4 regions of the Bradyrhizobium sp. USDA 4503 genome follow, and region 3 is predicted to be linked to each of the others. Evidence: predicted binding sites of a transcription regulator. Region 3 holds the regulator's gene; each other region holds the start of a gene.

Region 1 (7,706 bases), 3.6 Mb from region 3:
CCTCGAAACCACCGTCAACACCGCGTTCGACGCCCGCGAAGGCATTTCGACCTCGACCAAGGGCGAGGTCCGCGAGGCGGTCGACCACGCGCTGGAGCTGCTCGACAAGGGCGAGGCCCGTGTCGCCGAGCGCGAGACGAGCGGCAAGTGGAAGGTCAATCAGTGGCTGAAGAAGGCCGTGCTGCTGTCCTTCCGCCTCAACGACATGGGTCAGATCGCGGGTGGCCCGGGCAAGGCATCGTGGTGGGACAAGGTGCCGTCGAAGTTCGAGGGCTGGGGCGAGAACCGTTTCCGCGACGCCGGCTTCCGCGCCGTGCCGGGCGCGATCGTGCGCCGCTCGGCCTTCATCGCCCGCAACGTCGTGCTGATGCCCTCCTTCGTCAATCTCGGCGCCTATGTCGATGAAGCCACCATGATCGACACCTGGTCGACGGTCGGCTCCTGCGCCCAGATCGGCAAGCGCGTGCACATCTCCGGCGGCGTCGGCATCGGCGGCGTGCTCGAGCCGCTGCAGGCCGAGCCCGTGATCGTCGAGGACGACTGCTTCATCGGCGCGCGCTCGGAGGTCGCCGAGGGCGTGATCGTGCGCAAGGGCGCGGTGCTGTCGATGGGCGTGTTCCTCGGCGCCTCGACCAAGATCGTCGACCGCGAGACCGGCGAAATCTTCGTCGGCGAGGTCCCGGAATATGCCGTCGTGGTGCCCGGCACCCTGCCGGCCAAGCCGCTGAAGAACGGCCAGCCGGGACCTGCCACCGCCTGCGCCGTGATCGTCAAGCGGGTCGACGAGCGCACCCGCGCCAAGACCAGCATCAACGAGCTGCTGCGGGATTGATCGCTTTTTCGCCGCGAGATCAGTCCATCACCGTCACCCTGAGGAGCCTGCGAAGCAGGCGTCTCGAAGGGTCGACGGCCACCAGCGGGGCCGTGCATCCTTCGAGGCTCGCCCAGCGGCGCAATTGCGCCGCAAGGCTCGCACCTCAGGACGACGGGTCTGGACTGATCGAACCAATTTCGATCCGACGCCGACATATCTCCGGGCCGCGAAGAATTGCCGCAGCCCGGAGCTTATTTTCATGGACTGGGCCAATTACCTGTTCGGCTTCAAGGGCCGCGTCAACCGGGCCAAATTCTGGCTCGCAGGGCTGATCATCGTCTGCTGGATGATGTTCCTGGCTTTACTGGCGGTCTCGGCCGGCCTCGGTGGCAAGAACGGGTTCAGCTTCAATGTCGACGACATCTTCCGGGCCTTCGACCCCGACAGCTACAAATCGCTGAGCTGGGCCGGATTGCCGGCATTGCTGGTCAAGGCCTGCGGAACGTTCTTGTTCGTTTGGGTCTATGTCGCGGTCTCGATCAAGCGCCTGCACGACCGCGACAAGAGCGGCTGGTGGATGGTCCCGTTCTTCGCGATCCCGGGTCTCATGAGCCAGTTCTCGGACCGGCTCTCCGATGAATCCTATTGGGTGACGGCCGCGGGCCTGATCGTCTTCGTGCTTTACGTCTGGGGCTTCGTCGAGCTCGCCTTTCTGCGCGGCACCAGCTACCCCAATCGCTACGGCCCCAATCCGCTTGGGAAAACCCATGTGCGGCAAGGCCGCGACAGCGGGTCGCGCTCCGCGCGCGGCTGGGATCAGCAGAGCGAGCTCGATATCGTGCCGCACAAAGCTGGTCCACCCGCCGTGTGACGTGTTAAGCGAGGCGCATGAGTGATGCCGTCTCGATTACCCGCGATCTCGTTCGCTGCCCCTCCGTCACCCCGGCCGACGCCGGCGCGCTTGGCGTGCTCGAAAACCTGCTGAAAGCCGCAGGCTTCGAAGTCCACCGCGTGACCTTCTCCGAGCCCGGCACCGCCGATATCGACAACCTCTATGCGCGCATCGGCACCTCGGCGCCGCATATCACCTTCGCCGGCCACACCGACGTCGTGCCGCCTGGCGATGAAGCCGCGTGGACGCTCGGCGCGTTCTCCGGCGAGGTGAAGGACGGTTATCTCTATGGCCGCGGCGCCGTCGACATGAAGGGCGGTATCGCCTGCAGCGTCGCCGCGGTGCTGCAATATCTGCAGGACCACGGCGGCAAGCCACAAGAGAATGGCAACGGCTCGATCTCCTTCCTGATCACCGGCGATGAGGAAGACGTCTCGATCAACGGCACCGTCAAGCTGTTGAAATGGTGCGCCGAGCGTGGCGAGACATTCGATCATTGCGTGCTCGGCGAGCCCTCGAATGTCGAGGTGCTGGGCGACATGATCAAGATCGGCCGGCGCGGCTCGCAGTCCGGCACGCTGGTGGTCGAGGGCGTGCAGGGCCACGTCGCCTATCCGCACCGCGCCTCCAATCCGGTGCCTGATATCTCGCGGCTGATCGTGGCGCTGAGCGACGAGCCGCTCGATCACGGCAGCGCGCAGTTCCAGGCCAGCAACCTCGAATTCACCACCGTCGATGTCGGCAATACCGCGACCAACGTGATCCCCGGCCAGGCACGGGCGAAGTTCAACATCCGCTACAACGACAACCACACCCAGGAGAGCCTGCGGCAGATCGTCGATGAGCGGCTGGCGAAAGCCTGCGGCAATCGGATCCGCGCCCATATCGATTGGCAACCCTCGAACTCGAACGTGTTCGTCACCCAGCCCGGCCCGTTCACCGACCTCGCGGTCGCCGCGATCGAGGAGGTCACCGGCCGCAGGCCGGAGCTATCGACCTCCGGCGGCACCTCGGATGCGCGCTTCATCTCGAGCTATTGCCCGGTGATCGAATTCGGCCTGGTCGGTCAGACCATGCACCAGGTCGACGAGCGCACGCCGGTGGCTGATCTGGAGAAGCTGACGCGGATCTATCGGGGCGTGCTGGAGCGGTATTTCGGGTAGGCCAGCCGCGCGGCTGGACAAAAACATCGAAAACAACCCCATGCACAGTAGGGATTGGGGCCACTAGTATCCACTCGCACCAGATACAGTCTGTAGGATGGGTAGAGCGCAGCGAAACCCATTACCTCGAATCGCGACGCACATGATGGGTTTCGCCTCGCTCTACCCATCCTACAAGATCATTCACACCGCCTAGTAATCCACCCGCATCAGGTAGAGCCCGTCCGGCGGCGCCACGGAGCCGCAGGCGGCGCGGTTGCGGGCGGCGAGCGCACCGGCAAGATCGTCGGCGCTCCAGCGACCCTCGCCGACCCACACCAGCGAGCCCACCATCGAGCGCACCTGGCTGTGCAGGAACGAGCGCGCCGACGTCACGATGTTGATGGCGGCGCCATCACGGGTGACGTCGAGCTGATCGAGCGTCTTCTCCGGCGATTTGGCCTGGCACTCGGTGTCGCGGAAGGTGGTGAAATCGTGCTTGCCGAGCAGGCGCTGCGCGGCGGCGTGCATCGCGTCAGCATCGAGCGCGCGCGGCACGCGCCAGACGCGGCCGATGTCGAGCGCGAGGTTCGCGCGCGTGTTGGTGATGCGATAGAGATAGTGCCGCCTGGTCGCGGAGAACCGCGCCTCGAAATCGTCGGGCACGATGTCAGCCGCGAGCACACCGATCGGATTGGGCCGCAGATGCGCATTCAGCCCGTCGCGAAAGCGGCCGGGCGGAAAATGCTTGGCGATGTCGCAATGCGCGACCTGGCCGCGCGCATGCACTCCGGCATCGGTACGCCCTGCGCCATAGACGCGCACGTTCTCGCCACAGATCGCCTTGACCGCCGCCTCCAGCGCGCCCTGCACGGTCGGCGCGGTGTCCTGGATCTGCCAGCCGGAGAACGGCGTGCCGTCATATTCGATGGTGAGCTTGTAGCGGGGCATCAGCTGAGTCGCGCAGGCGGCTTCAGCGGCGTGCCGCGCAGGAAATCCGCCGCCTTCATCGGCGCCTTGCCGGCGCGCTGCAGTTCGAGGATCCGGATCGCGCCGTCACCGCAGGCGATCGCGAAATTGTCGTCGAGCACATCGCCCGGTGCACCCGAGCCTTTCGCCAGCTCGCAGCGCAGGATCTTCAGCCGCACCGGCTCGCCTTCGCCGGCAAGCTCGCACCAGGCGCCGGGAAACGGCGAGAGCCCGTGAATGTGCCGCAGCACCATATGCGCCGGCTGTGTCCAGTCGATCCGCGCCTCGGCCTTCTCGATCTTGGCCGCATAGGTGACGCCGCCTTCGCTCTGCTTCGTCAGCTGCAAGCCGCCGCGCCCGAGCGCGCCCATCGCGCGCACCATCAGGTCGGCACCGAGCGGCGCCAGCGCATCGTGCAGGTCGGATGCCGTCATGCTGTCCGTGATCGGCAGCCGCTCGGCCATCGCGACGTCCCCGGTGTCGAGGCCGACATCCATCTTCATCACCATCACGCCGCTCGCGGCATCGCCAGCCATGATGGCGCGGTTGATCGGCGCGGCGCCGCGCCAGCGCGGCAGCAGCGAGGCATGCAGGTTGAAGCAGCCGAGCTTCGGCGCGTCGAGAATGGCTTGCGGCAGGATCATGCCATAGGCGACGACGACGGCGGCATCCGCGTCATGCGCGCGAAACTCCTCGAGCGCTTCCGAGGTCTTGAGGGTCTTCGGCGTCAGCACGGGAATGCCGAGGCGGCGCGCCTCCTGCTCGACCGGCGTCGGCTGCAATTGCAGGCCGCGCCGCCCGCCCGGCTTCGGCCCGCGGGTGTAGACCGCCACGACCTCATGGCCATGGGCTACGAGCTCCAGCAGCGTCGGCACCGCGAAATCGGGCGTGCCCATGAAGATCAGGCGGAGAGGCATGCGATCGATTTCTTCCGAGAATATGCGGCGTTACTCCGCCGCGCGCTTGGCGGCCTTCTCGAATTTCTTGAAGACGCGGTCGCGCTTCAGTTTCGACAGATAGTCCACGAACAGCACGCCGTTGAGATGATCGATTTCGTGCTGGATGCAGGTGGCGTAGAGCCCTTCCGCATCCTCCTCATGCACCGTGCCGTCGAGATCGGTGAATCGCACGCGTACCCGCGCCGGCCGCTCGACCTCCTCGTAATATTCGGGGATCGACAGGCAGCCCTCTTCGTAAACCGACAGCTCCTCCGAACGCGCAATGATCTCCGGATTGATGAAGACGCGCGGCTTCGCCGTGGTCTCGCCGTTCTCGTCGCGCTTGGCGAGGTCCATGGTGATCAGCCGCAGCGGCTGCGCGACCTGGATCGCCGCCAGCCCAATGCCGGGCGCGTCATACATGGTCTCGAGCATGTCGTCGGCCAGCTTGCGGATCTCCGGCGTCACCTTCTCGATCGGTTTCGACACCAGCCGCAACTGCTTGTCCGGCAGGATGATAATTTCTCTTAATGCCATGGCGGCGATTTAAGCTGCTGACTTCATGGGGTCAATGCGCTCAGGAACCCGTTAGGACAACGTTAACCACGTTTCTTCACTCCGCATTAACCCGGAAAATCAGGGATGCATTTCCCATAAGCGTTCCCTCTTCGTTCGCGCCGGGCCGCGAATCGGCTACAACTGCCGGCATGAACGAGATTCTCCTCACGATTGGCGACCTTCCCGTCCGTGTCTCCGACGCCTTGATCGGCCTTGGGGCGCTGGCGCTGATCCTGTTGTTCGCCATTGCGCTGGTGATCGCACGCGCCAGCCAGCGCGGCGCGGAACTCGCAATGGCCCAGGCCATCCGCGCCGACGAACTGGAGGAGCGCCTCGCCGACATGCTGCGGGCCCAGAGCGAATCCTCCGGGCGGGTCGATGCCAAGGTTGATACTATGGCGCAGGCACTGGCCGGCCGCCAGGCCGAGATGGCCCGCGCCGTCAACGAGCGGCTCGATTCGGTGACCCACCGGGTCGGCCAGTCGATGGAGCAATCGACCCGCAACACGATGGATTCGCTGCGCGTGCTGCACGAGCGGCTCGGCATCATCGACCACGCCCACAAGAACCTCAACGAGCTCACCACCCAGGTGACGACGCTGCGCGACGTGCTCGCCAACAAGCAATCGCGCGGCGCCTTCGGCCAGGCGCGGATGGAGGCGATCGTCCAGGACGGCATGCCGAAGGGCTCGTTCGAGTTCCAGTACACGCTGACGTCGGGCAAGCGGCCGGACTGCGTGGTGTTTCTGCCCGACCAGCGCCCGCTCTGCATCGACGCGAAATTCCCGCTCGAGGCCATGACCGCGCTGCACGATGCGCGCAGCGACGAGGAGCGCAAATTCGCCAGCCAGCGGCTGCGCGCCGACGTGCTGAAGCATGTCAGCGACATCGCGGAGAAGTACCTGATCCCTGGCGAGACCCAGGACACCGCGCTGATGTTCGTGCCGTCGGAATCGGTCTATGCCGAGATCCATGACGGCTTCGACGACGTGATCCAGAAGGCCTATCGCGCGCGCGTCGTGCTGGTATCGCCCTCGCTCTTGATGCTGGCGATCCAGGTGATGCAGCAGATCCTGAAGGACGCCCGCATCCGCGACGCCGCCGACCAGATCCGCAACGAGGTGATGCATCTCGGCGACGACCTCGGCCGCCTGCGCGATCGCGTGCTCAAGCTGCAGACCCATTTCGGCCAGGTGAACGAGGACGTCAGGCAGATCCTGATCTCCGCCGACAAGATCGAGAAACGCGCCGGCCGGATCGAGGAACTCGACTTCAGCAAGTCCGAGACCCCGATCGAGGTCCCCCGCTTCGTCAAGCCCGCCCCCGACCTGTTCCCCGCCCCGCGCAAGCTGCAGGCAGGGGAGTAGCCACCTCGCCCCGCTTGCGGGGAGAGGTCGAAATTCGCGCATCGCGCGAATTTCGGGTGAGGGGGAGCTTCCGCACATTGCACCCGTCATAATTCGCTGAGAAAGCCCCTCACCCCAACCCTCTCCCCGCGAAAGAGCGGGGAGAGGGAGCCAAGGCAGCTGCGGTCGAATCTGCTAACAGAGGGACATGACCGCGCCCGAAGTGACCGCGACCCAATCGGAAAAGAATCCCCCCGCCGCCACCTCCTGGCGCGACAGTTTTGCGGTGTATCTGCAGCCGCGGGTGCTGATCGTGCTGCTGCTGGGCTTCTCCTCGGGGCTGCCGCTGGCACTGTCGGGCTCGACGCTGCAGGTCTGGATGAAGGAGGCCGGGGTCGATCTCGGCACCATCGGGCTGCTGGCGCTGATCGGCACGCCCTACACGCTGAAATTCCTCTGGGCGCCGCTGGTCGACGCGCTGCATGTTCCGCTGTTCACGCAGATGTTCGGCCGCCGCCGCGGCTGGCTGCTGTTCTCGCAGCTGCTGCTGATCGCGGCGATCCTGGTGCTGGCGATGGCCGATCCGGCGCGATCGCCGTGGTTCGCGGCCTTCGCCGCGCTGCTGGTCGCAACCGCATCGTCGACGCAGGACATCGTGGTCGATGCCTTCCGCGTCGAAAGCCTGCCTGAAAGCGAGCAGGCCGCCGGCATGGCGTCCTATGTCGCGGCCTACCGCGTCGGCATGCTGGTCTCGACCGCAGGCGCGCTGTTCATCGTCAGCGGCTTCGAGTCCGCTGGCCTCGTGCGCCTGTCGGCCTGGATGTGGGGCTATGTGGTGATGGCCGCGCTGGTCGTGATCGGCATCGTCACCGCGCTTGCGGCGACCGAGCCGACGCAATCGAAGGGCGCGGAGGCGGCGACGCATGCGCAGAACGCGGCCGAACGCGTGCTACATGCCGCGCTCGGCGCGTTCTCCGAGTTCCTCAGCCGCAAGGACGCCTTCGCGGCGCTCGCCTTTGTGGTGCTGTTCAAGTTCACCGACGCGTT
Region 2 (7,706 bases), 7.3 Mb from region 3:
CTGCCCGAGCGCGTGGCTGAGCAAGGTGGTGAAGGCCGCACCGAACCGCGCCGAGATTTCATGCGGCGCGCGCGAGGCGACATCGCCGATGGTCTTCAAGCCGGCGCGGCGCAGGCCGGTGGTGACAGCGGCATCGGCACCGAGCGCCGACACCGGCAGCGGGCCGACCGCCGCCGCTTCCTCGCTATCGGGGACAATCTTGCCCGAGGCGGTGCGCGTCAGCGTACGCGCCGCGATCGAGGTGCCGGCAATCGCCGCGCTGACGGCAAAGCCTCGCCGGCTCAGCGCCCCCGTCACGGTCTGCAGCAGCGCGCGCTCGCCGCCGAACAGATGCGCGCAGCCGGTGATGTCGAGAAACAGACCGTAAGGCAGATCGAGCGCGACCAGCGGCGTGAAGCGATCGCACCAGTCGGCGATGTCGTTCAGCGTCTTCAGATCGGCGGCGGGATCGGCATCATAGACCGTGAGCTCCGGACAGATCGCCCGCGCATTGGCGAGCGGCAGCCCGATCGACAGCCCGGCGCGCACCGCGGCCTCGTCGACAGCATGCAGCAGGATCGCGTTGTGGTCTTTTGTGACGACGACGCTGGGGAGTTCTGCTTTCTTCGCCTCTCCCGCTTGCGGGAGAGGGAGCCCTGCCACCTCCCGTGCATCAACTTGCGAGGCGATGTCCTGCGCGAGCTTGCGCTTGATGCGGTCGATGGGCAGGCGTGGCAGCCACAGGCTGAGGATACGCCGACGGTTCACTGAATTGGCACTCATCACATTTCCATTCCATGATCCATCGCCCGACAGGGCCATGACGATTGCGCACGAGTTCGGCCTCGAAGCGCGGCGCGCCCCACACGCTCGCGGCATTGCCCGGCGGCGAATGCGCCGCGCGCACGATCCAGCGCGTCTCCGCGGTCGAGGGGATCGGGGTTGCCGCGATCCGCAGCACCAGCGCGGTGACGCCGGAGGCCTGCGCGGCCAGGGTCAATTTGCGGCTGGCGACGAGATCGAGCTGGCGCGCCTGGCCCCAGACCTCGAGCACGACCGCGCCGAGCGCATCGCAGGCGAGCGCGTCGGCCGCGGCGCGCAGGCCGCTATCGACATCGGCAGCGCGCACCGTGACCAAGAGGCGCGGATCGAGGCCGAGCCCGGCAAGCCCGCGCATCGATAGCGCGCCGTTTTCGCGATCGGAAAAATCCTGCCGCACCCAGACCAGCGGCTTGCGTGCCGACAGCCGTCCGGCGAGCCCCGCAATGAAGCCGGTCGCCGCGCCGCCTTGATGGCCGGCCGCGAACACCTCGTGCAATGCCGCCGGCGCAAGCCCGCCGCGCAGCATCGCATCCGCGCCGGCATGGCCGAGCGCGACGCGGTTCGGCATCGCCGCATCCGATGACGCCTCGATACGCGCGATGCTGCCGCGCAGAGACGCAAGCGTACCTATGCGTGCGGCGGCGCATGATCCGCCAAAGTGTGAGCGGTTTGGCGACAAGATCATGCGCCTTTCTTAAAAAAGAGGAGCGCGATCGGACGCAAAACCGGCGACCACTTTTGCTGATCGCGCTCCGGCATATGCGCCGCTCCTTCCAACCAAAATTTGAGGCCGTCACTGGTCTGAACAGAGAACCAGGGACTGGCTCATTTGTTCATGATATGTTCTAATATAAAGCTAACAGGGCCCACGGAGTCAATCGGATTGGTGAGATCATCGATTCATGAGTGGAATCAATGGGATTCAGCAGCCGCCGAACCGGACAGGCCCTGATCTTCCGCAAGTCAGGCACGCAGGCCCCGAAAATGACGGCGTGACGGAAACGGAGCAATCGCATGCGCATCATCGTGCTCGACAACGACACCGATTTCGAGGGCTGGCGCAAGGCCGCGCGGCGATTGGCGCTGAACGATGTGAAGCCCGCGGAGATCACATGGACCGTACGCAGCGACGACGAATTGTCGTCGGCATCCTGCGTGAATGAATTGCCGGATACGCCGCAGGCGCGGTTCAATGTGTCGGCCAAATTCGTCGAGCTCGCAAAGGCCGCGATCCTGCATCGCAGTGACGAACGCTTTGCCCTGCTCTATCGCCTGCTGTGGCGGCTGCGCAGCCGTCACGATCTGCTCAGTGCGACCGATGATCCCGATATCGCCGAGGTCCACGCGATGGCGCGCGCGGTCTATGTCGATATCGACAGGATGCATGCGCATCTGCGCTTCCGCGAGATCGGCCGCGAGCGGACGGCTCATTACGTCGCCTGGTTCGAGCCGGAGCATCACATCGTCGAGCTTGCCGCGCCGTTCTTCGCCGGCCGCTTCGCCGACATGCCGTGGTCGATCCTGACCCCCGACGTCTGCGCACATTGGGACGGGCACGCGATCTCGATCACGCCGGGCGTCGCCAAATCCGAAGTGCCGACCGAGGACCGGCTCGAGGAGGCCTGGCGGCGTCACGACAACGGCCGCTTCAATCCCGCACGGCTGAAAGTGATGGAGATGCCGCAAGCCTATTGGAGGAACCTGCCCGAGGACTCGATCATTAAGCCTCTGATCGAAGACGCAATGCGCATGACCAGCGGCCCCTTCATCGCACGCAAGGCGGCCGAGCCGCAGAAGCGGCAGGATACGCCGATGCCCCGCAAGCAAGTTCAAGGCAAGCAAGTTCAAGGCAGGCAAGCTCACGACACCATCGCGGCCTTGCGCGAGGAGGCCGCCGATTGCCGCGCCTGCCCGCTGTGGAAAGACGCAACCCAGACCGTGTTCGGCGAGGGACCGCAAAGCGCAACGCTGATGCTGGTCGGCGAGCAGCCCGGCGACAAGGAAGATCTCGCAGGCCACCCCTTCGTCGGACCGGCCGGCCAGATGCTCGATCGAGCGCTGCAGGAAGCCGGCATCGATCGCCGCAAGGTCTATGTCACCAATGCAGTGAAGCACTTCAAATTCGTGCCGCGCGGCAAGATCCGGCTGCACCAGAAGCCGAGCACACCGGAGATCCGCGCCTGCCGCCAGTGGTATGAGCGCGAGCTCGCCACCATCAAGCCGGACCTCGTGATGGCGCTCGGCGCCACCGCGGCGCAGAGCGTGCTCGGCAAGATCACGCCGATCAACAAGAACCGCGGCCATCTGATCGACCACGACGGAACCAAGGTGCTCGTCACTGTGCACCCGTCCTATCTGTTGCGGCTGCCGGATGAAAAAGCCAAGGCGCTGGAATATCAGCGCTTTATCGACGACCTGAAAATCGCAGCACATCAGTTGCGCAGATCAGTCGATGCAGCTTGAGTTCCGTAAAACCAGCGGAACCTGAGGAACCACATCGCAACGAGAAATTGTTCTAAGCCGCGGACAAATACCTACAACCTTTAATTGATCCGTGGTAGGGTAGCATGTTCCGCAGGTATCGGGCGTCATGTTCACGCCATGACGTACCCTGAGGCGGGCGCGCTGCGCGGTTTGCTAGCCCCGATCGTGCGGCGCGCCACCTCATCTCTCAATCCCCCTCCCTCATTTCGCAACCTTCCACTCGCAGGCGTCCGCCTAATTCTCCGGCTGCCCGGCCGGCCGGATGCCAGTGTGATGTCCTCCGCACATTGTCTCGTCCTGCGAAACGCAGGCAGCTTTCCGTCGCGATCCGCGATCCTTGTTGCTGAAGATTGCCACGAGGCCGCGAAGCCACGTGCGCGCTCAATGCGTTGCACAAAACTTCGGCTCGATGTCCACCGCCACGGGAGACCGGCGCGGCTCGCGGGCCGGATTTCAATTGCTTGTCATATGCATCGATCAAAATCGGGAGCATTGGGACAGGAGTTTACCATGAGCGATATGGCGTTACCCGGCTCGATCGAGCCCGCCCTGAAAAAGGGTCCGGACCTCGACAAGGGCTTTCATCCTCTCACCGGGGTTATCTATTTGGGCGTGGTTGCGGCCGCGCTGCTGTTCGTTGCCTACAGCATCTATGCCGATGTCGACGCCACCGGCACGCGCATCACCTCGTTCCTGCCGTATATCCTGCTGTTCGTCGCGCTGCTGATCGCGCTCGGCTTCGAATTCGTCAACGGCTTCCATGACACCGCGAACGCGGTCGCCACCGTGATCTACACCCGCTCGCTGCCGGCGCATGTCGCCGTGGTGTGGTCGGGCATGTTCAACCTGATCGGCGTGCTGCTCTCCAGCGGCGCCGTCGCGTTCGGCATCGTCTCGCTGCTTCCGGTCGAACTGATCCTGCAGGTCGGCAGCAGTGCCGGCTTTGCCATGGTGTTCGCGCTCTTGATCGCCGCCATCATCTGGAATCTCGGCACCTGGTGGCTCGGCCTGCCGGCCTCGAGCTCGCACACCCTGATCGGTTCGATCATGGGCGTCGGCATCACCAACGCGCTGCTGCGCGGCCGTGACGGCACCTCGGGCGTCGACTGGTCGCAGGCGACCAACATCGCGAAGGCGCTGCTGCTGTCGCCGCTGTTCGGCTTCGCGCTCGCCGCCGGCCTGCTCTACCTCCTCAAGATCGCGCTGCAGCGCGCGACGCCGGCGCTGTTCGGCGAACCGGTCGGCGACCAGCCGCCGCCGTGGTGGATCCGCGGCATCCTGATCCTGACCTGCACACTGGTCAGCTTCTTCCACGGCTCCAATGACGGTCAGAAGGGCATGGGCCTGATCATGCTGATCCTGATCGGCACCGTGCCGACCGCCTATGCGCTGAACCGCGCAATGCCCTCGAGCCAGATCGAGCTGTTCACGGCGCACTCGACCGCGGCCAGCAAGGTCATCGAAGGCAAGGCCGCCGGTTACAACGTGATCGGCAATCCGCGCCCGGCTGTGACCAACTATGTCGCGCAGCACCAGATCAACGAAGGCACCTTTCCGTCGCTTGCGGTGCTGGTGCGCGACATCGGCCAGCAGGTTGCCCAGTATGGATCGCTGGCCAAGTTCCCGGCTGACGCGGTCGGCAACACCCGTAACGACATGTACCTGGCGTCCGAGGCGATCCGTTTCCTGATGAAGGACAAGGAAGCCGAGCTGACCGCTGCCGACATCGCCACGCTGAACCAGTACAAGGGCTCGCTCGATGCCGCGACGAAGTTCATCCCGAGCTGGGTGAAGTTCGCCGTCGCCATCGCGCTCGGCCTCGGCACCATGGTCGGCTGGAAGCGTATCGTCGTCACCGTCGGCGAGAAGATCGGCAAGACCCACCTGACCTACGCGCAGGGCGCCTGCGCCGAGATCACGGCGGCCGCGACGATCGCGGCGGCCGACGGCTACGGCCTGCCGGTCTCGACCACGCACGTGCTGTCGTCAGGCATCGCCGGCACCATGGCCGCCAACGGCTCCGGCCTGCAATGGGCCACGATCCGCAACATCGCGATGGCCTGGGTGCTGACGCTGCCGGCCGCGATGATCATCTCGGGCGTTCTGTACTACGTGTTCTACCACCTGTTCTGACGCCCCACGCTTTCGGCGCAGCAACGCGCCGGACAAAGGCCCGCACTCCGGTGCGGGCCTTTTGCTTTGGACCTGCAGCCCGGCTCCTTGCTCAGGCGGCGCAGGCCTTCGCAACCTCGGCCAGCAGGCCGCGCGCCCATTTGTGCAAGCCGGATTTGGCCGTCCTGGCGCCCCAGTGCATGTCGATCGAGATCGGCACGCGGAACGGCAGCGCAGCGACATGGAGGCCGCCGCGCATCGCCCGCGCCAGATGATGCGGGATAGTCGCGACGAGCCTGGTGCCTGTGATGATGCGCTCCAGACTGTCGTGGTTGGGCAGGCTGACCACTGGCTCGATCTCGATCTTCCTCGCCCTCAGCGCCGCGAGATAGAGCGGCTGCCACTCACCGCTGTGGGTGATGAAGACATGCTCGGCCCTGGCATAGGCCGACAGCGCGATCCGGCCGCGCGCCAGCGGATTGGCCCGATCCATCACGCAGACGTAGTGGTCGGTGAGGATATGGCGCCGGAAGAAGCCTTCGCCGGCGATGCCGACCGGACCAAGCACGATGTCGCACTGGTTCTGCTTGAGATGGACATCGCCGTGGCCCGCGGCATCGAGCAGGACGAGACGGACTTGCGGCGCGCCGGCGCGCAGCCGCGTGCTGAACTGCGGGATCAGGGTCTGGCGTTCGTGATAGTTGCAGGAGATCGTCACGCTGCCCTGCGTCGTCGCCGGATCGAATTCCGCCGGTGAGGCAAGCCCGTCGATCTCGCCGATCATCTCCCGCGCCCAGGTAACCAGCGTCGCGCAGCGCTTGGTCGCCGTCACGCCATTGCCGCTGCGAACGAACAGCGGGTCATGCAGCGCGCCGCGCAGCCGCTCGATCGCATAGCTGATGGTGGACTGGTTGACGTCGAGCCGTTTGGCCGCGGCGGAGAACGACTGCAGGTCATAGACCAGCACAAGGGTCCGCAGAGTCCCGATGTCGATCGGATCGATCGAGGAATTGGCCGCCACCCTTGCACCTCCCGCATTGCTGGCGGCCCAGCCTAGCACAAGGTCATGGAATATTTCGATGGTCCGGATCAATCCCATCGAATTGAGCGATCGTGCACCCGGAGCTAGCCTTGGCGAAAAAGCGCTTCCGGGAGGACCAATGACCAGCGCCGTGCCTGTCGTCACCGATATCGCGTATCAGGATCTGCTCGACGACCCCTATCCGATCTTCCGCCGGCTGCGCGAGATCGCGCCGGCGGTCTTCGTCGCGCCCGCGAAGCTGACGCTGGTGACGCGCTTCGACGACATCATGCGGATCGAGCGCGATCCCGCGACCTACTCGGCCGATAATCCGGCCTCGCTGGTCAACAAGGTGATGGGGCCGACCTTCATGCGCAAGGACGGCGCCGAGCATGCGATCGGCCGCAAGGCGATCGAGCCCTCGTTCCGTCCGGCCACAATCAAGGAGCATTGGGCGCCGCAATTCACCGCGATCGCAGAAAAACTGATCGATGATCTGTTGGCGACCGAAGAGGCCGATCTGTTCTCCGCCCTTGCCGCGCCGATGGCCTCGCTCAGCCTGATGGCAATGATCGGGTTTCGCAAGATGCCGTGGCAAACCCTCGCCGAGTGGTCGCAGGCGCTGATCGACGGCGCGGGCAATTACGCCGCCGACGCCGAGATCGAGCGCAAGGCGATGCAGGCGAGCGCCGAGGTCGATGCCGCGATCGACGCGGTGCTCGACGATCACCGCCGCCAGCCGAATCCTTCGGTCCTGTCCTCGATGATCAATGCCGATCCGCCGATGCCGATCGAGGGCATCCGCGCCAACATCAAGGTGATCATCGGCGGCGGCCTGAACGAGCCGCGCGACGCGATCCTGACGCTCGTGCTCGGCCTCCTGGAAAACCCGCCGCAGAAGAACAGCGTGCTGGCAAAGCCGGATCTGTGGCCGGCCGCGCTCGAGGAAGCGGTGCGCTGGATCTCGCCGATCGGCATGTATCCGCGCCGCGTCACCCGCGATGTCGATCTTTCCGGCATCACGCTGCCGCAAGACCTTCAGATCGGCCTTTGCGTCGGCGCCGCGAACCGCGACGGCAGCCGCTTCGCCGAGCCGGATCGTTTCGACGTGACGCGGCCCAAGCAATCGCATCTGGCGTTCGGCGCCGGACCGCATTTCTGCGCCGGCACCTGGGTGTCGCGGCTGACCGTCGGCAAGATCGTGGCGCCGATGCTGTTCGCGCGCCTGCGCAATCTGCGCCTCCGCGCGGAGGCTCCGCCGGTCGTGCGCGGCTGGGTGTTCCGCGGT
Region 3 (7,706 bases):
GCGAAGGTCCTGGCCGAAGCGTTGATGGAACGCGGCATGTCGTTGATCACCGGCGGAACCGACAATCACATGATGGTCGTGGATACCGTGGCCAGCGTCGGCGTGGACGGCGGCACGGCCGAGAACATCCTCGACGCCGTCGGGATCACCGCAAACAAGCAGATCATTCCCGACGATCCGCGTCCGCCGCTCAAGCCGAGCGGCATTCGCCTCGGGACGCCGGCGGCGACCACGCGCGGCATGGGCGAGCCCGAAATGCGCCTGATCGCCGAACTCATTGCGGAGTCCCTCCGGTCGAAGGGAGATGCAGAGGTCGTCAAGCGACTGAGGTCGAACAGCGTCGAGATGTGCCGCGCCTTCCCCGTTCCGGGGATCGCGCCGTCCTCATAGGCGGCCGAGCCGCGTTCCTGTTCCGCGTCCGTCGCGTCACTCGGCAGGTCGTGAAGGTTCCCAGGGGAAGGACCGGAACGGAAATCGATGCTGTTCGTTGGACCGCATGATCTCGAAAGACGGAGCGTCCCCGCCGTGACCCGGAAAACCTTGCAAGCACGCTCGGAACAGGCGCTCGTCGTCATCATTCTCAGCACCGGTGCGCTGATCGGTTACCTCGGCTTGGCGCTGTCCAGGCTGTGAGAGCTACGTCCGGCGGGCACCAAGCCACCGCGGGCGTCAGGCCGCGGCAAGCATCAAGTCGCTTGGTGCGCTGAAAGCTCGTGCGTGCGTGCCACTGAGTTGCCCGACGCGGCAAGCCAAGCCCCGCAGCAAAAATATAGGGTGAAAAGAGCAAGGCTCGGACAGATCATGTCGCGAGAATACGGATGTTTGACGCACAAGCGACGACGCCCGCCGTCGTCCCGGCGAAGGCCGGGACCCATTACCCCAAATCTCAATTGTTGCGCGACGCTGGGGCCACGATCCCATTCCTGATCAAATGCGGTGGTTATGGGTCCCGGCCTTCGCCGGGACGACGGTGGTGTGCGCGGGAACAGTCTCGCGATGAATGCAACGCCACGTACAATCCACACACCGGTCACTGAAATCGAGGACATTGCCGCCTGCCCGCAATTCTCGTACACGGTTTCACGCAATGACCTCGCAATTCACTCCCAACTCCGTCGACGTGCTGCTGTTCGATATCGGCCGCGTCGTGCTCGACATCAACTTTGACAGGGTGATGGCGCGCTGGGCGCAGCATGCCGGCTGTGTGCCTGCCGAGCTCGCCACGCGCTTTGTCGTCGACGACAGTTTCAAGCATCACGAGATCGGCCGGATCGACGACACGGCGTTCTTCGAAAGGCTGCGCCAAACGCTCGGCATCGACATCACGGACGCCCAGTTCCTCGAAGGCTGGAACGCGATCTTCACCGGCGAGATGCCGGGCATCGCCCCGCTGCTCGCGGCGGCCGCCAAGCGGATGCCGCTCTACGCCTTCTCCAACACCAATCCGGCCCATGTCGCGCATTTCTCGGTCACCCACGCCGAGCTGCTCAGCCATTTCCGCAACGTCTTCCTGTCCTCGAGCATCGGCTTCCGCAAACCCGACGCCGAGGCCTATGATCATGTGGTAAAAGCCATCGGCGTGCCGGCGTCGCAGATCCTGTTTTTCGACGACCTAGCCGCCAATATCGAAGGTGCGCGGGCGCGCGGCCTTCATGCTATCCACGTGACATCGACGGATGACGTGGCAAGGGCTTTGACCGCACTTGGTATTGAAACTTAGGAATTGAGGAGCTCTGAGCGTGGCCCTGATGCCGGTTGCCGATGCCCTGTCCGCCGTCCTCGCCGGCGCCGAACCGCTGCCGGAGGAGATGGTCGCGCTCGATGCCGCCTACCACCGCACGCTTGCGCACGACCTCGCGGCGCTCCGCACCCAGCCGCCGCAGCCGATGTCGGCGATGGACGGCTATGCAGTGCGCGCCGCCGATGCGGCCGATCTAAAGGCCCGGCTCAAGGTGATCGGCGAAGTCGCCGCCGGACGGCCGTTCGAGCGGACGGTCGGCGCCGGCGAGGCGGTGCGGATCTTCACCGGCGGCGTGATCCCCAATGGCGCCGACGCTGTGATCATCCAGGAAGACACCGCCGTCGACGGCGACCACATCACGATCTCGGAGGCCGCCAGCGTCGGGCGGCACATCCGCCCGGCTGGGGTCGACTTCCGTGAGGGCGAGGTGCTGCTCGCCGGCGGCAGCCGCCTGTCCGACCGCGCGCTGTCGCTGGCGGCCGCCATGAACTATCCGGAACTTGCGGTGCGCCGCCGCCCGAAGGTCGCGGTGCTGGCGACCGGCGACGAGCTGGTGATGCCGGGCTCGCAGCCCGGCCCCGGCCAGATCGTCTATTCCAACGGCTACGCGCTGCGGGCGCTGGCGCGCGCCGAGGGCGCCGAGACCGTCGACCTCGGCGTTGCCGCCGACACGGTGGAGGCGACCACGGCCGGTATCCGCCGGGCACGCGAGGCCGGCGCCGATGTCCTCATCACGACAGGCGGCGCCTCGGTCGGCGACCACGATCTCGTCAAGCGGTCGCTGGAAGCCGAGGGGGTCGAGATGGCGTTCTGGCGGATTGCGATGCGGCCCGGCAAGCCGATGATGCATGGCCGGCTCGGCGCGATGCGGGTGATCGGCCTGCCGGGCAATCCGGTGTCGTCCTATGTCTGCGCCTTCCTGTTCCTGGTGCCGTTGATTCGGGCGCTGAGCGGCCGGAAAGTGATTCATCATCGCCGCGCGAGCGCCCTGCTCGGCCGCGACCTCGCCGCCAACGACCAGCGCGAGGACTATCTGCGTGCACGGCTCGAAGCGCGCGAGGACGGCACGCTGATCGCAACGCCGGTGACGCAGCAGGACTCGTCGCTGCTCGGGAATCTCGCTGCGGCACGGGCACTTCTCGTGCGCCCGCCGTTCGCGGCGGCGGCCGTCGAAGGCAGCGAATGCGAGATCCTGACACTGCCCGAATAGGGTTTTCGCGCCCCGCCGATTGTGCGTTGCCCGACACGTTCACCGGAAATTAAGTGGTTGCGGAACACATATCGAACATATAGTGTCCGTTCATGATTTGTTTCGAGTACTGGTGTCTACATTCGGGAAGCTGCATGGAAGCAGGTGCATTGAGCACATGCTCCTGAGGTCAGGCCCGGCCTGCAGGCCCCACCAGAAGAGTCTCGGAATCGAACGACGCTATCAACCGGGGGAATACTCGAGATGCTCACGCGCAAACAGTACGAACTACTGCGTTTCATCAATGAACGTCTGAAAGAGGCCGGCGTACCGCCCTCCTTCGACGAGATGAAGGATGCGCTCGACCTGCGCTCGAAGTCCGGTATCCACCGCCTGATCACTGCGCTGGAGGAGCGCGGCTTCATCCGCCGCCTGCCGAACCGCGCCCGCGCCATCGAGGTCATCAAGCTGCCCGAACTCTCGGCCGGCGGCGGCAACGGTCGCCGCGGCTTCACGCCCAGCGTCATCGAAGGCACCCTCGGCCGGCGCGCCAGCACGCCGCCGATTGCCGAGGACGACGGCAACCGTCCGGTCGCGGTCCCCGTGATGGGCCGGATCGCCGCCGGTACGCCGATCGAGGCGCTGCAGACCCGCAGCCACACCATTAGCGTGCCGCCCGACATGCTCGGTGCCGGCGAGCACTATGCGCTCGAGGTGCGCGGCGACTCGATGGTCGATGCCGGCATCCTCGACGGCGACATGGCGCTGATCCAGCGCAACGACGTCGCCAATACCGGCGACATCGTGGTGGCGCTGATCGACGAGGAGGAAGCCACCCTGAAGCGCTTCCGCCGCCGCGGCGCATCGATCGCGCTCGAGCCGGCCAACACCGCCTATGAAGTGCGCATCCTGCCGCCGAACCGGGTCCGCATCCAGGGCAAGCTGATCGGCCTTTATCGCAAATACTGAACTGCAAATACTTGCGGCGGCCGGGAACGAGCAACACGTCGGATCGTTCCTTGCATGATAGCGTAGCGTACGGCCTGCCCGATGCGCTCCGATACCTCTCGCGCAGCGTCGCGTGTTTGTGATCGGAGCGATCTCGGACCAGTCGTACAATCGCCCAGAAACGAGCAGACGCTCGTTCGCTATCGTCCACTCTGGTAGAGGCCCTAATGCCTCAAGGAGAGGCACGGGTCGCTACCTCGAAATGAGGAGCCATCCGATGTGTGACTATAGTCTGCACGCCGTGGCATCGCGCCCCGCCATTGTCGGAGAGACGCTGATCACGACGACGTTCCGCGGCACGTCGACCCGCGGCTTTGCTTCGGAGAACGATCCCACTGTCGCGGTCTGCATGCTGCCGGGCACCGAGCTCGCTTTCGCCGAGAACGTTCGCTACGACAGCCGCTGGATCTGGACCAAGACGCTGAACTATCGCGTCGGCGTGTTCAACGAAGTCGAGCCCGACGTGCCTGATCGGCATCATGACGCGGTCGAATTCCCCGACGGCAGCCATGTGCTGGTGACCCAGCTGGTCGAGGGACAGCGCGTCAGCGTGCTGCAATTGCCGGCGCTGCATCCGCCGGTCGAGCAGAAGCCGAAGGTTGTGGAGCGGCGGCCCTCCGCATTCGCAACCCTGTTTTTGGGTTGAGCGCATCGTCGCCGCGGAATGAGCTGTTCGGCGGCGGATGACCTAAGCAATTTCGGGCGACCCCGGACTCCCGCTTCCGGGGCGCAGAAGGAGATTTGCGTCGGCCGGCACCTTGGCGCATCATCGGGCACGGAGGACGTGCGCGGTGGTCGATAAGGTCACATGGCAAAAGGCTGGACGCGTCACGGAACCGGGCCGCTACATGTTCCGGTTCGGTTGGCTGACGGTAACGGCCGACGACCTGAAAGTCTGGGAGCAATTTCCCGAGGCTTCCTTCACCCTCGTCAAGAAGCCCGACGCCGGCCCCGACTCCGACGAATACCATCTCGGCCTGTTCGAGTTGCCGAGCAGCCCCTCGCCGGACCACGGCTAATCCTCGCTAATCATCGCCCTGCAGATCGGTCTCGGCCGGCGTCGCATCCACCGCAGGCCGCGGCGCGGCGGCGGGCGCGCGCAGCGTCGTTTCGCTCTCGCCGTCGCCGGGAACCGCCGGCGACCACGGCCGGTCGATCCCGCCGGGCTTGACCGCATCGACGGCGTAGCCGTCCCTGATCCTTCGCAGCACCAGCGCGCCGTGGCGGCGCAGCCGCTCGGCATCGATCACCGATGCCGCGCAGCCCTGCGGCGCCGGCCGCGCCGTCACGATCAGGGCTGCGCGCTCGCAGTCGTCCGCCAGCGCCTCCGGCCGGGTCGCCAGCGCGACGAAGACGCCGCCGGGTCCCTGGGTCACGCAGCCGCCGGCATCGCACGAGACGCCCTCGCCGAGCGACGCATCGGTGGCGGTGCGCGCGTCGGCGTCCGCCGCCAGCCACTCCTTGACCAAAAATGCATCCTTGGCGCTGTGCATCAGATGCAGCCACCCGTCACCGCCACGCACCGCGACGTTGCGGCCGTCGCCGGAGATCAGCACGTCCGGCTGCGGCACTTTGAGCGCCCAGACCGAGGCCACCAGCAACAGCGCCGCGCCTGACCAGCGCAGCGGCGTGCGCAGCAGCCCGAGCAGGATGATGCCGGCGCTCGCTGCGATCAGCGGCCCGATGCCGAACGCCGCCATGCGGCCGACCGCGCCCGGGAGTGCGGCGACCCATTGCGTCACCAGGATCATCCAGTCGATGCCAAGACCCATGATCGCCCAGAACACGCCGTCGAAGCCGAACGGCATGGCGACGAGCCCCAGCAGGCCGGCCGGCATCACGACCGCCGACACGACAGGCATCGCCGCAAGGTTGGCGAGCAGCCCGTAGGGCGTCACGCGGTGGAAATGGAACGCGGCATAGGGCGTCGTCGCCAGCCCCGCCACCAGCGAGGCCAGCATCAGCATCGTGAGCTCGCGGCCGCCCCACAGCGCAACCCGCGCAGTTGCCGAATGGTCGGGCGACGCCAGCAGGTTCGGCAGCCCGATCTGCACCAGCGCCACCAGCCCGAGCGTTGCCGCAAACGACATCTGGAAACTGGGATGCACCAGCGCCTCCGGCGCGATCGCGAGCACGATCAGCGCCGCCACCGCCAGGGTCCGGAAGGTGATCGCGCGGCGGTCGACGATCACGGCGAGCAGCACCACGGCGGTCATGAAGAACGACCGCTGCGTCGCGACCTCGGCGCCCGACAGCAACAGATAGAACGCCGCGGCGACCAGCGCGGCCGCCGCCGCCCATTTCTTGATCGGATGCCCCGCCGTCAGCGCCGGAAACAGCGCGAGCAGCGCGCGCACCGCGAAGAACACGACGCCGGCGACCACGGCCATGTGGTAGCCGGAGATCGACAGCACATGGCCGAGCCCCGAGATGAACATCGCATCGTTGACCGGCGTCGAGATCGCATCGCGCCGGCCGGTGAGCAAGGCGGTCGCGATCGCGCGCTGGTCGCCGTCGAGCGTGGTGCGAATCCGCGCGTCGATGGCGTCGCGCAGGCCCTGCATGAAGGCGGCGTAGCGCAGCGCAAAGCCGCCGGTCGCAGGCGGCTCCCTGGTCTTGACCGCGCCCATCACGAAGCCGGAGGCGCCGATGCCCTGGAAATACAGGTCGCGGCCGAAATCATAGGAGCCCGGGCGCTGCGGCCCGAGCGGCGGCAGCAGCCGTGCCTTCAATTCAACGAAGCTGCCGACATCGGGCGCGGTGCCCTTCTTCACCGAGAGCCGGACCCGATCGAGCTTCGTCATGTCGCGCGGGCTCTCCATCGAAACCACACGCAGCACGAAACGATCGGTCTTCTCGCGGATGTCGCGCGTCTCGACGAAGCCGGTCAGCGCCACCGAGAACATCGGCCGCGCCAGCACCGTGTGAGCGACGCGCGCCGTCTTCCAGGTCGCCGTCGCAAAGCCCGCGGCCACCGCGGCCAGCAGCACGATGACGGGAAACACGCTGCGTCGCCGCAGCAGCAGCGCCAGCAGGCAGAGCAGGATTGCGACGGTGGCCGCGACCGACAGCACCGGCTCATGCTCGGCCGCGAAATAGAACGCGATGCCGGTGCCGAACGCCACCGGCACCCAGGGCAACAGGCGGCCCGCGCCGGCCTCCGCGCGTGCCCATTGCCGCATTGTCTCGGCGAGAGGCTTCCAGATGCCGAGGCGCGCCGGGAGAAAGCCGCCGACCGGCGCAGCCGCGCGCGGCGGCCACGTCCCCGCGTAGCCGCGTTTGCCGCCCGGCGTCGTGCCCTGCTCAGCCATTCCGCTTGCGATCCCTGCCGGGCGGCAGGCTAGCGGATCGCCCCGTCACCCGACTAGCGGAACGGATGCAGAATACGGACCAAGAACGCCCGGGTATCTGGATCGTCCTGCGCTTTGCCTAGCTCGCGCCGGGCCACGGCTGCCGCCTGCGTCAAATCGATCGAGCCGAAAGTCTCACTAAGATACCGATCACATTAGGAATAGACTGTCGTGATGCCTCCGCTCCCGAAGAGACGGAGATGAGGCAGTGACGGCTCGCGGCACTTGAAGGCCGCTGGAGCTCCTCTCAGGTGGCCACAACTCCCCTGAGATCAGGCGTTGCGGACGAACGCGCAAATCTCGCCTGTAACGCCGTGCACCACGCGCACTCCGCGAGCGGATAGATCGCTGAAAAACGCGAGGAGTAGCGTTTGCATTTGAGAGGAGCAGCACATGGCAATTCAAGTACCAAGCGATT
Region 4 (7,706 bases), 3.5 Mb from region 3:
CAAGGGCGATTCGCGCCTTCCAATCCCGCTCCGCCGCATCAAGATCAGACGCGAGAAAGGCGGCAAGATCACACTCCTGACCAACGACCTTGCCCGTAGCGCCGTCGAGATCGCCGCCCTCTACAAGAGCCGATGGCAAATCGAGCTGCTGTTCCGCTGGATCAAGCAGCATCTCGATATTCGCAAGTTCCTCGGCGCCAACGACAACGCGATCCGCCTTCAGGTGCTCGCTGCGATGATTGCCTACCTGCTGCTGCGCATCGCCGCTCACACCAACTGCATCAAAATGCTCCCGCTCAGGTTCGCCGAACTCGTCGGCCAGCTCCTGCTCACGCGTCGATCCCTCGCTGCCATCGACAAACCTCCGCCCATCAACCCCAGCCGTCGGAAATCAACCATCTCACCTGACCAGATGGAGCTCCGCTATGCCTGAATTTCCCCGGACACCCCTGCCTTTCAGGGGGAAGGAGAAGAGATCAAGGACCTGCACCTGGGCTTTGATTGTTCAACCGAGATTCGCGTGCCGGATTTCGCGGCGTCGCCCGTTTAATCCGCATCGGGGTCGTTGGCAGGGGCGGTATCGTGGGCAGCGTGGCGGTCGATCGGATGTTGCGGGATGCGGTGGCGCATTATGGCGCGGGCCGCGCGGCGGAGGCCGGCACGCTGTGCGGCGACATCCTCACCGCCGATCCCGACCATGTTCCGGCGCTGCATCTGTCCGCCGTCATCGCCTTCGTGACCGATCGTGTCGCGGAAGGTGCTATGCTGCTGAACCGGGTCTTCAACCTCGATCCGGACCATGCACCGGCCTTCGCCACGCTCGGCGATGCGCTCGCCGTGAAGGGCGAGCACGAAGGCGCGGTGGCGGCGTTCGAGCGCGGCGTGACGCTGCGGCCGCAGGATGCCGGCCTGCACATCAAGCTCGGCGTCGCATTGTGCGATCTGTCGCGCTTCGATGAGGCCGAGACCGCGTTCCGCCGCGCGATCGCACTCGATGGCGGCCTGACGCGGGCGCGGTTCAACCTCGCCGTCGCGCTGGCCGGGCAGCAGCGGCCGGTCGAGGCGGAGCAGGCCTATCGCGAGGTGATCGCGCGCGATCCGGTCTACCGCGGCGTTTGGCTCAACCTCGGCAATGTGCTGAGCGATCAGAAAAGGCACGAAGCGGCCGCCACGGCCTATCGCCGCGGACTTGCCACGGATCCCGACAATGCCGGACTGCATTGCGGCCTTGGCGCGGCGCTCTATCGCCAGGGCTTGCTGGAGGACGCAATCCTGCACTACCGCCGGGCGATCGCACTCGAGCCCGGCAACATTGCGCCGCAGCGCCTGCTGGCGATGGTGCTGCACGAGGCGGGCGAGCGCGAGGAGGCTGTCCGCATCTATCGGCAGGTCTCGGCCCGCGACCCGTCCGATCACGTTATCCTCAACAATCTCGGCGCCGGCCTGTTCGAGCTCGGACAGGTCGACGACGCCATCGCCTGCGCCGAGCTCGCGCTCGCGCTCAAGCCGGACTACGCCGCCGCGCACACCAATCTCGGGATCATCTTCGAGGCGCAGAATCTGGTCGAGGCGGCGGTCGCGGCGCATCGGCGCGCCATCGAGCTCGACCCGCTCTATGCCAAGGGCCACGCCAATCTTGCGGTCGCGCTGCGCAACGCCGGCGAAATCGACGCCGCGCTAGTGGCCTCGCGCCGCGCCATCACCCTCGATCCCACGCAGCCACTGGCGCATTACAACCACGCCCATTTCCTGCTGATGAACGGCGAGTTCGAGGAGGGGTTCGAAGAGTATCAGTGGCGGCGCAAATCCAAGATGCTCAGCGACGGCGATCCGGTGTTCGACGAGCCGGAATGGCAGGGTGAGCCGCTGGCGGGACGCACGCTGCTGCTGTTTGCCGAATACGGGCTCGGCGATGCCATCAATTTCGTCCGCTATGTGCCGATGCTGGCGGGCAGGGGCGGCCGGATCATCCTGCAAGTGCAGCCGGCGCTGGTCGCGCTGCTGCGGCCGATGCTGCCCGATGTCGCGGTGTTCGCGCGCGGCGAGCCGCTGCCGCCGTTCGATCTGCAACTGCCGCTGCTGAGCCTGCCGCGGATCTTCCGCACCACCGTCGAGACCATTCCTGCAGCGATATCCTATCTGCGGGCGGATGCCGTCAAGCTCGCGCGCTGGCGCGAGGCGCTCGCCGGCGTGACCGCGCTGAAGGTCGGCGTGGTCTGGGCCGGCAATCCCAGGCACAAGGGTGACCGCCAGCGCTCGCTGCCGGCGGACGCCGTGCTGCCGCGGCTGGTCACATCAGGCGTGCAGCTGTACAGCCTGCAGAAGGAGCCGCGGCCGGACGATGCTCCGGTGCTGCGGGGCCTTGGCGCCGACATCATCGACCTCGCGCCGACGCTCGGCGATTTCGCCGACACCGCGGCGGCCGTCTGCGCGCTCGATCTCGTCATCGCCGTCGACACCTCGGTGGCGCATCTCGCCGGCGCGCTCGGCCGCCCGGTCTGGATGCTGTGTCCCTATGCGCTCGACTGGCGCTGGCTGCGCGATCGCGCCGACACGCCCTGGTATCCGACCATGCGGCTGTTCCGCCAGGACAGACCGCAGGCCTGGGATCGCGCGCTGGCGCGCGTGTCGGACGAACTCGCGCGGCTCGCCGGCGGCGAGCGCGAGTTGCTATTGCCGGCACGTTTAGTGCGTTGACCGGCCATCACCCCGCACTCATCCCCTGCGCGCCGCCGAGCAGCTTCACGTTGAGCCGGCCGCCGTCGAACAGCATCTCGTTCAGCGCTGCGCCGATGTCGTCAGCAGTGACATCCTGGCCTCCCCCGCGGGCGATGCTGGCCTGAGCGATGCGGCGCATCAGCTCCTTGATGAATGCGGCGCTGACCCCGGCGGTGCGCTGCACCGCTGCGTCAACCACGGGCGGTTCGAGCGGCAGGCCCTTGCCGTACAGTCGGATCAGCTTGCCGCGCCCGGTCTCGTCGGGCACCGGCACCTCGATGGCCTGGTCGATGCGGCCGGGCCGGCCGGCCAGCGCGCCTTCCAGCTCCTCGGGCCGGTTGGTGGTCAGCACGAACAGGATGTCGCAGTCCTCCTTCAGGCCGTCCATCTCGTTGAGCAGCTTGTTGAGCAGCGATTCTTCGCACGGTCCGCCCATGTCCTCGCGGTCGCGTGCGATCAGGTCGACGTCCTCGATCACGACCATGGTCGGCTGCAGCAGCCGCGCGAGGCTCATATAGGCGCCGAGCAGGCCGACCTGCTCGGCGGTGATGATCAGTGTGGTGTGATCCGGCAGGTTGGTGGCGAGATAGCGAATGGTGTGGGTCTTGCCGGTGCCGGGCGGGCCGTAGAGCAGGATGCCCTTGCGGGTCGACTGCCCGAGCTTGCGCAACAGATCGCGGCTTTCGACGAAGTCGAGCACGTTGCGGTCGAGCAGCCGCAGCGTCCGGTCCGGCAGGATCACGTCATCGCGCGCGACCGTCGGCAGGCGATGCACGGTCACGCCGCGGGCGCGGCCGCGATAGTCGGCGGCATCCTCGAGCGACAGGATCTTGCCGCGATAGGATCGTGCCGCGTGCACGGCCGCTTCCAGCTCGGCAAAGGTCCGCTGCACCAAGGCGTTTCCGGCGACGCCTGCGGGCACCGCGAGCTCGATCCGCAAGCCCGGCTCGGTCTGATAATCACGATGGTAGCTGAGCAGCACCGCGTAGCGCAGCTCTCCGGTTTGGCATAGCCACAAGCCATTGGTCAGGCATTTCACCGACTCAGGCTCGCCAACGTCGACGTCGTGATACTGCGGCGGCGCGATCGGCGGCGCGTTGCGGCTGTTCTCCATCAGCGAGGCAATCGCGAGGGTCTCATAGCGGTGTTGCTCATGAATGCCGAAGAAATGGATCGGCACATCGAACAACCTGTCGATCGCGATCTGAACGTCCGCTCGCATGTGACCGGGAAATTGTCGCGACCGGGTCATGATCTGATTGCGCGGCGTCCCGGCAAAATGCCAATCGAGCGCCATGAAGGCATATCTGAACTCCTCGCTCGGTAGATTTTCCGAGCTTGCCCGCGCGGCGATCAGGCAGTTGCCGCACAGGCAGACTGTCCGGCGGATGAGAAACACGTCGGTGACGGGCTCCAGCGCGCCACAGAGATCGCACGGCCGGGCCGCGTCGGCGGCCGATGCGGTGATCAGCAATGGATGCCCGTTGTTGCGGATCAGCTGTTGGGCGGACTCCAGCAGTGCCTTGGCCACCGTCGCGGGATAGGGGCCGCATGCGAATCCGTTCTGGGCCTCGATTCGCGCGGTGACGGCAACAGCCTCTTTCCGGGACTTGCCGAATACCGTGCGCAGCAGGTTGCGCATGAATTCTATCGGTGTCTCGTCGTCATCATGGATGAAGAGCCTGACCGGACCGTTCTCGGCAAAAACGTCGTGCATGAAACCCCCGAAACGCAATTGGGAACAAAAGAACAAAGTAAGAACATCACGGCGGCTCCTGCGCGTCAAGCGAAAGATTCTGCGGTCTCACCCCTGACGTGTAGTGAGCCGGCCGGGAACGCGCACTGGAAGTGTAAACGCGGCTCAACGCCTGTGACGATTGTGTTGCGGCAAATGCCAAGAGATGGCCGTCACAGCGGCAAACTTCCGACACACCATCGGGGCGAAAAGGAGTATCCGACATGGCGCGAGCGCGAGAGCAGATTCCTCCCAAGGGTTTGCGGTCGCGCAGTTATTTTATGAGGCCCTCGTGTCGCACAAACTTCGCCTTGCGCTGCTTCTCGTCTTCACCTTGTTCGTCTCTCCCGCGCTGGCGCAGCCGGCCGCCAAGCCGGCGCCGCCGCAACCCGCTACCGGCGACGCGCTGACGCCCGAGCAGGCGAAACGTGCGCTCGACACGCTGCAGGACGACAAGAAGCGCGGCGAGATCATCAACACGCTGCGCGCCATCGCCAATGCCTCGCCGCAGGCGGCGGCCCAGCCGGCGCCTGCGCCGGAGCAGCATTCGCCGATCCCGCTCACCGCCGACAGCCTCGGCGCACAGCTGTTGCTGATGGTGTCCGAGCAGGTCGGCGAGATGTCGCGCGAGGTCGCCGACGTCGCGCGCACGCTGACGCATTTCCCGGCGTTCTACTACTGGTTCGTGCGTACCGCCAACGATCCGGTCGCCTATGGCCTCCTGATCGATATCGCCTGGAAGCTGGCGCTGGTGTTCGGCTGCGCGCTGGCCGCCGAATGGGTGGTGTTCCGCCTGATCAAGCGGCCGGTCGCGTTCCTGGAAGCGCGGCTGCCGCAGACCGCGCGCATGCCGGTGCAGACGCTCGCCATCGTCGATCCGCCGTCGTCGGTTGCCGACGTCACGCCGGCGCCCGAGTTGCAGCGGCGCCGGCTCAGCCTGGCGCGGGCCTGGCAGTCGCTGGTCCGGCTGCCCTTCGTGCTTGGGCGCCTTTTGCTCGAATTGCTGCCGGTCGTCGTGTTCGGCGGCATCGCCACCGCGCTGCTCGGCACCGAGATCGGCGATCAATCGACCACGCGGCTCGTGATCCTGGCCGTCGTCAACGCCTACGTGTTCTCGCGCGTCCTGATTTGCGCGGTGCGCGCGCTGGCGGGGCCGTTCGGCCTGTTCCGCGTCCGTGCCGAGACCGCGGCCTATATCGAGATCTGGGCCCGGCGCATCGTCGCCGTCGGCGTCTCCGGCATCGCCTTTGCCAATGTCGCGCTGCTGCTCGGGCTGCATCGCGCCGGCTATGCCGCGCTGATCCGGCTCGTGATGCTGGTCGTGCATCTGTTCGTCGTCGTCATCATCCTGCAGTGCCGCCGCCAGGTCGCCGACGCCATCCGCGCGCCGGCCGATCGCACCGGGCTTGCGGCGCGAACGCGCAACCGTCTCGCGGCGCTCTGGCATGTGCTGGCGATCGCGCTCGACCTCGCGCTGTGGGCAGTGTGGGCGCTCAACATCCGCAACGGCTATTCGCTGCTGCTGCAATATTTCGTCGGCACTGTCGCGGTGCTGCTGGTTACCCGCCTCGTCACCATGGTGGTGCTGAGCCTGATCGATCGCGGCTTCCGCATCAGCCCGGAGCTGATCCAGCGCTTCCCGGGGCTGGAGACGCGCGCCAACCGCTATCTGCCGCTGCTGCGCAAGGTGGTCACGGCGGTGATCGCCTTCATTGGCTTCGTCGCGCTGCTCGAGGTCTGGGGCGTCGATGCCATCGTCTGGTTCTACGGCGGCCAGATTGGAAGCCGCCTGATCTCGGCGCTGGTGACGATCGGCATTGCCGCGCTGGCCGCGGCCGTGATCTGGGAAGTCGCCAATGCGCTGATGGATCGGCAGATCGAGACCCTGTCGCGCGACGGGCATTACGCCCGCGCCGCGCGCTTGCGCACCTTTCAGCCGATGCTGCGAACCGCGCTGTTCTGCATGATCGTCGCGGTGGTCGGCCTCACGGCGCTCAGCGAGATCGGCGTCAATGTCGCGCCGCTGCTCGCCGGCGCCGGCATCGTCGGCATCGCGATCGGCTTCGGCTCGCAGAAGCTGGTGCAGGACCTCATTACCGGGCTGTTCCTCCTGATCGAGAACACCGTGCAGGTCGGTGACAACGTCACGGTGTCGGGCCTCTCGGGCGTGGTCGAGAACGTCTCGATCCGCACCATGCGGCTGCGCGCCGGCGACGGCTCGGTGCACGTCGTGCCGTTCAGCGCGGTGACCACGATCACCAACTCCAGCCGCGGCGCCGGCAATGCCGCGGTCAGCGTCAACGTGTCCTACAAGGAGGACACCGACCGCGCCGGCGAGGTGCTGAAGGACATCGTCGCCCAGATGCGCCAGGAGACGGCGTATCGCGCATTCATTCGAGGCGACCTCGAATTGTGGGGCGTCGACAAGGTCGACGGCTCGGTCGTGACCATCGTCGGCCAGATCCGCTGCACCGATAGCGGACGCTGGGCGGTGCAACGCGAGTTCAACCGCCGCATGAAACGGCGCTTCCAGGAGGAGGGCATCGAGATCGCCTCGATGGGCCAGACCATCCTGATGCAGCTTCCTCCACCCTCCGAGCCCGATACCAACGCCCAGCCGCGCCGCGCGGCGGGCTGATCCGGCGCTCCGCTTCACCTCGCCCCGCTTGCGGGGAGAGGTCGAATTCGAGTGAAGCTCGAATTCGGGTGAGGGGGAGTCTCCGCGAGAGTATCTGCTTCCGTGTGTGCGAAGGCAGCCCGAGCCAACCAGCGGGAATGCTTGCCGGCGCGTCTCATGGTTGCGACACGTCTCGCGACGGTGAGACGCCGCCAGCCTTGCCAAGCCCGCTGACCGGCGCGCAGCCGGCCGAAATCCGGCCGTTCTCACCCATTCCCTGCGACTTCCTCCGCTGGCACAGCGCTTGCTGATCGTCATGCAATGCGCGGCAAGACGCATTGCACGACTGAACCCAACGCGAAGGAAGGAAACGCACATGGAGCTTGGATACTTCACCATGCCCTCGCACCCGCCGGAGTGCGGATTGAAGGAGGGCCACGACTGGGACCTGCAGACGCTGCGCTGGCTCGACGAGCTCGGCTACCAGGAAGCCTGGATCGGCGAGCATCACACCGCACCCTGGGAGCCGCACCCGTCGCCCGACCTGCTGGTGGCGCAGGCGCTGCTGCAGACCAAGAATCTGCGCATCGGGCCCGGCGGCTTCCTGCTGCCGTATCATCATCCCGCCGAGCTCGC

What was found. Region 3 encodes LexA, which represses DNA repair genes until DNA is damaged. Its sites were predicted from a motif close to TGTTCNNNNTGTGTTCNG; they were not measured.
Region 1: the regulator LexA is predicted to act here: its motif matches at 5,414-5,431, upstream of ACVMIH_RS24845 (DNA recombination protein RmuC).
Region 2: the regulator LexA is predicted to act here: its motif matches at 1,632-1,649, upstream of ACVMIH_RS41540 (ImuA family protein).
Region 4: the regulator LexA is predicted to act here: its motif matches at 4,464-4,481, upstream of ACVMIH_RS24505 (ATP-dependent Clp protease adaptor ClpS).

Annotation. Positions count from the first base shown of each region.
Region 1 is NZ_JBSRXS010000001.1:5,152,752-5,160,457, forward strand. It holds gene dapD (2,3,4,5-tetrahydropyridine-2,6-dicarboxylate N-succinyltransferase) at 1-832, shown strand, start outside; gene ACVMIH_RS24820 (DUF805 domain-containing protein) at 1,074-1,685, shown strand; gene dapE (succinyl-diaminopimelate desuccinylase) at 1,703-2,869, shown strand; gene truA (tRNA pseudouridine(38-40) synthase TruA) at 3,062-3,799, opposite strand; gene fmt (methionyl-tRNA formyltransferase) at 3,799-4,734, opposite strand; gene def (peptide deformylase) at 4,765-5,292, opposite strand; gene ACVMIH_RS24845 (DNA recombination protein RmuC) at 5,463-6,680, shown strand; gene ACVMIH_RS24850 (AmpG family muropeptide MFS transporter) at 6,868-7,706, shown strand, end outside.
Region 2 is NZ_JBSRXS010000001.1:8,860,852-8,868,557, reverse strand. It holds partial or broken gene ACVMIH_RS41545 (Y-family DNA polymerase) at 1-762, opposite strand, end outside; gene ACVMIH_RS41540 (ImuA family protein) at 653-1,486, opposite strand; gene ACVMIH_RS41535 (UdgX family uracil-DNA binding protein) at 1,816-3,264, shown strand; gene ACVMIH_RS41530 (inorganic phosphate transporter) at 3,796-5,418, shown strand; gene ACVMIH_RS41525 (LysR family transcriptional regulator) at 5,510-6,418, opposite strand; gene ACVMIH_RS41520 (cytochrome P450) at 6,558-7,706, shown strand, end outside.
Region 3 is NZ_JBSRXS010000001.1:1,600,807-1,608,512, forward strand. It holds gene ACVMIH_RS07685 (serine hydroxymethyltransferase) at 1-390, shown strand, start outside; gene ACVMIH_RS07690 (hypothetical protein) at 478-633, shown strand; gene ACVMIH_RS07695 (HAD family hydrolase) at 1,088-1,720, shown strand; gene ACVMIH_RS07700 (molybdopterin molybdotransferase MoeA) at 1,740-2,951, shown strand; gene lexA (transcriptional repressor LexA) at 3,195-3,899, shown strand; gene ACVMIH_RS07710 (hypothetical protein) at 4,156-4,584, shown strand; gene ACVMIH_RS07715 (hypothetical protein) at 4,730-4,957, shown strand; gene ACVMIH_RS07720 (ComEC/Rec2 family competence protein) at 4,964-7,249, opposite strand; gene ACVMIH_RS07725 (MFS transporter) at 7,682-7,706, shown strand, end outside.
Region 4 is NZ_JBSRXS010000001.1:5,095,250-5,102,955, reverse strand. It holds gene ACVMIH_RS24515 (IS4 family transposase) at 1-433, shown strand, start outside; gene ACVMIH_RS24510 (tetratricopeptide repeat protein) at 607-2,697, shown strand; gene ACVMIH_RS24505 (ATP-dependent Clp protease adaptor ClpS) at 2,705-4,435, opposite strand; gene ACVMIH_RS24500 (mechanosensitive ion channel family protein) at 4,746-7,091, shown strand; gene ACVMIH_RS24495 (LLM class flavin-dependent oxidoreductase) at 7,447-7,706, shown strand, end outside.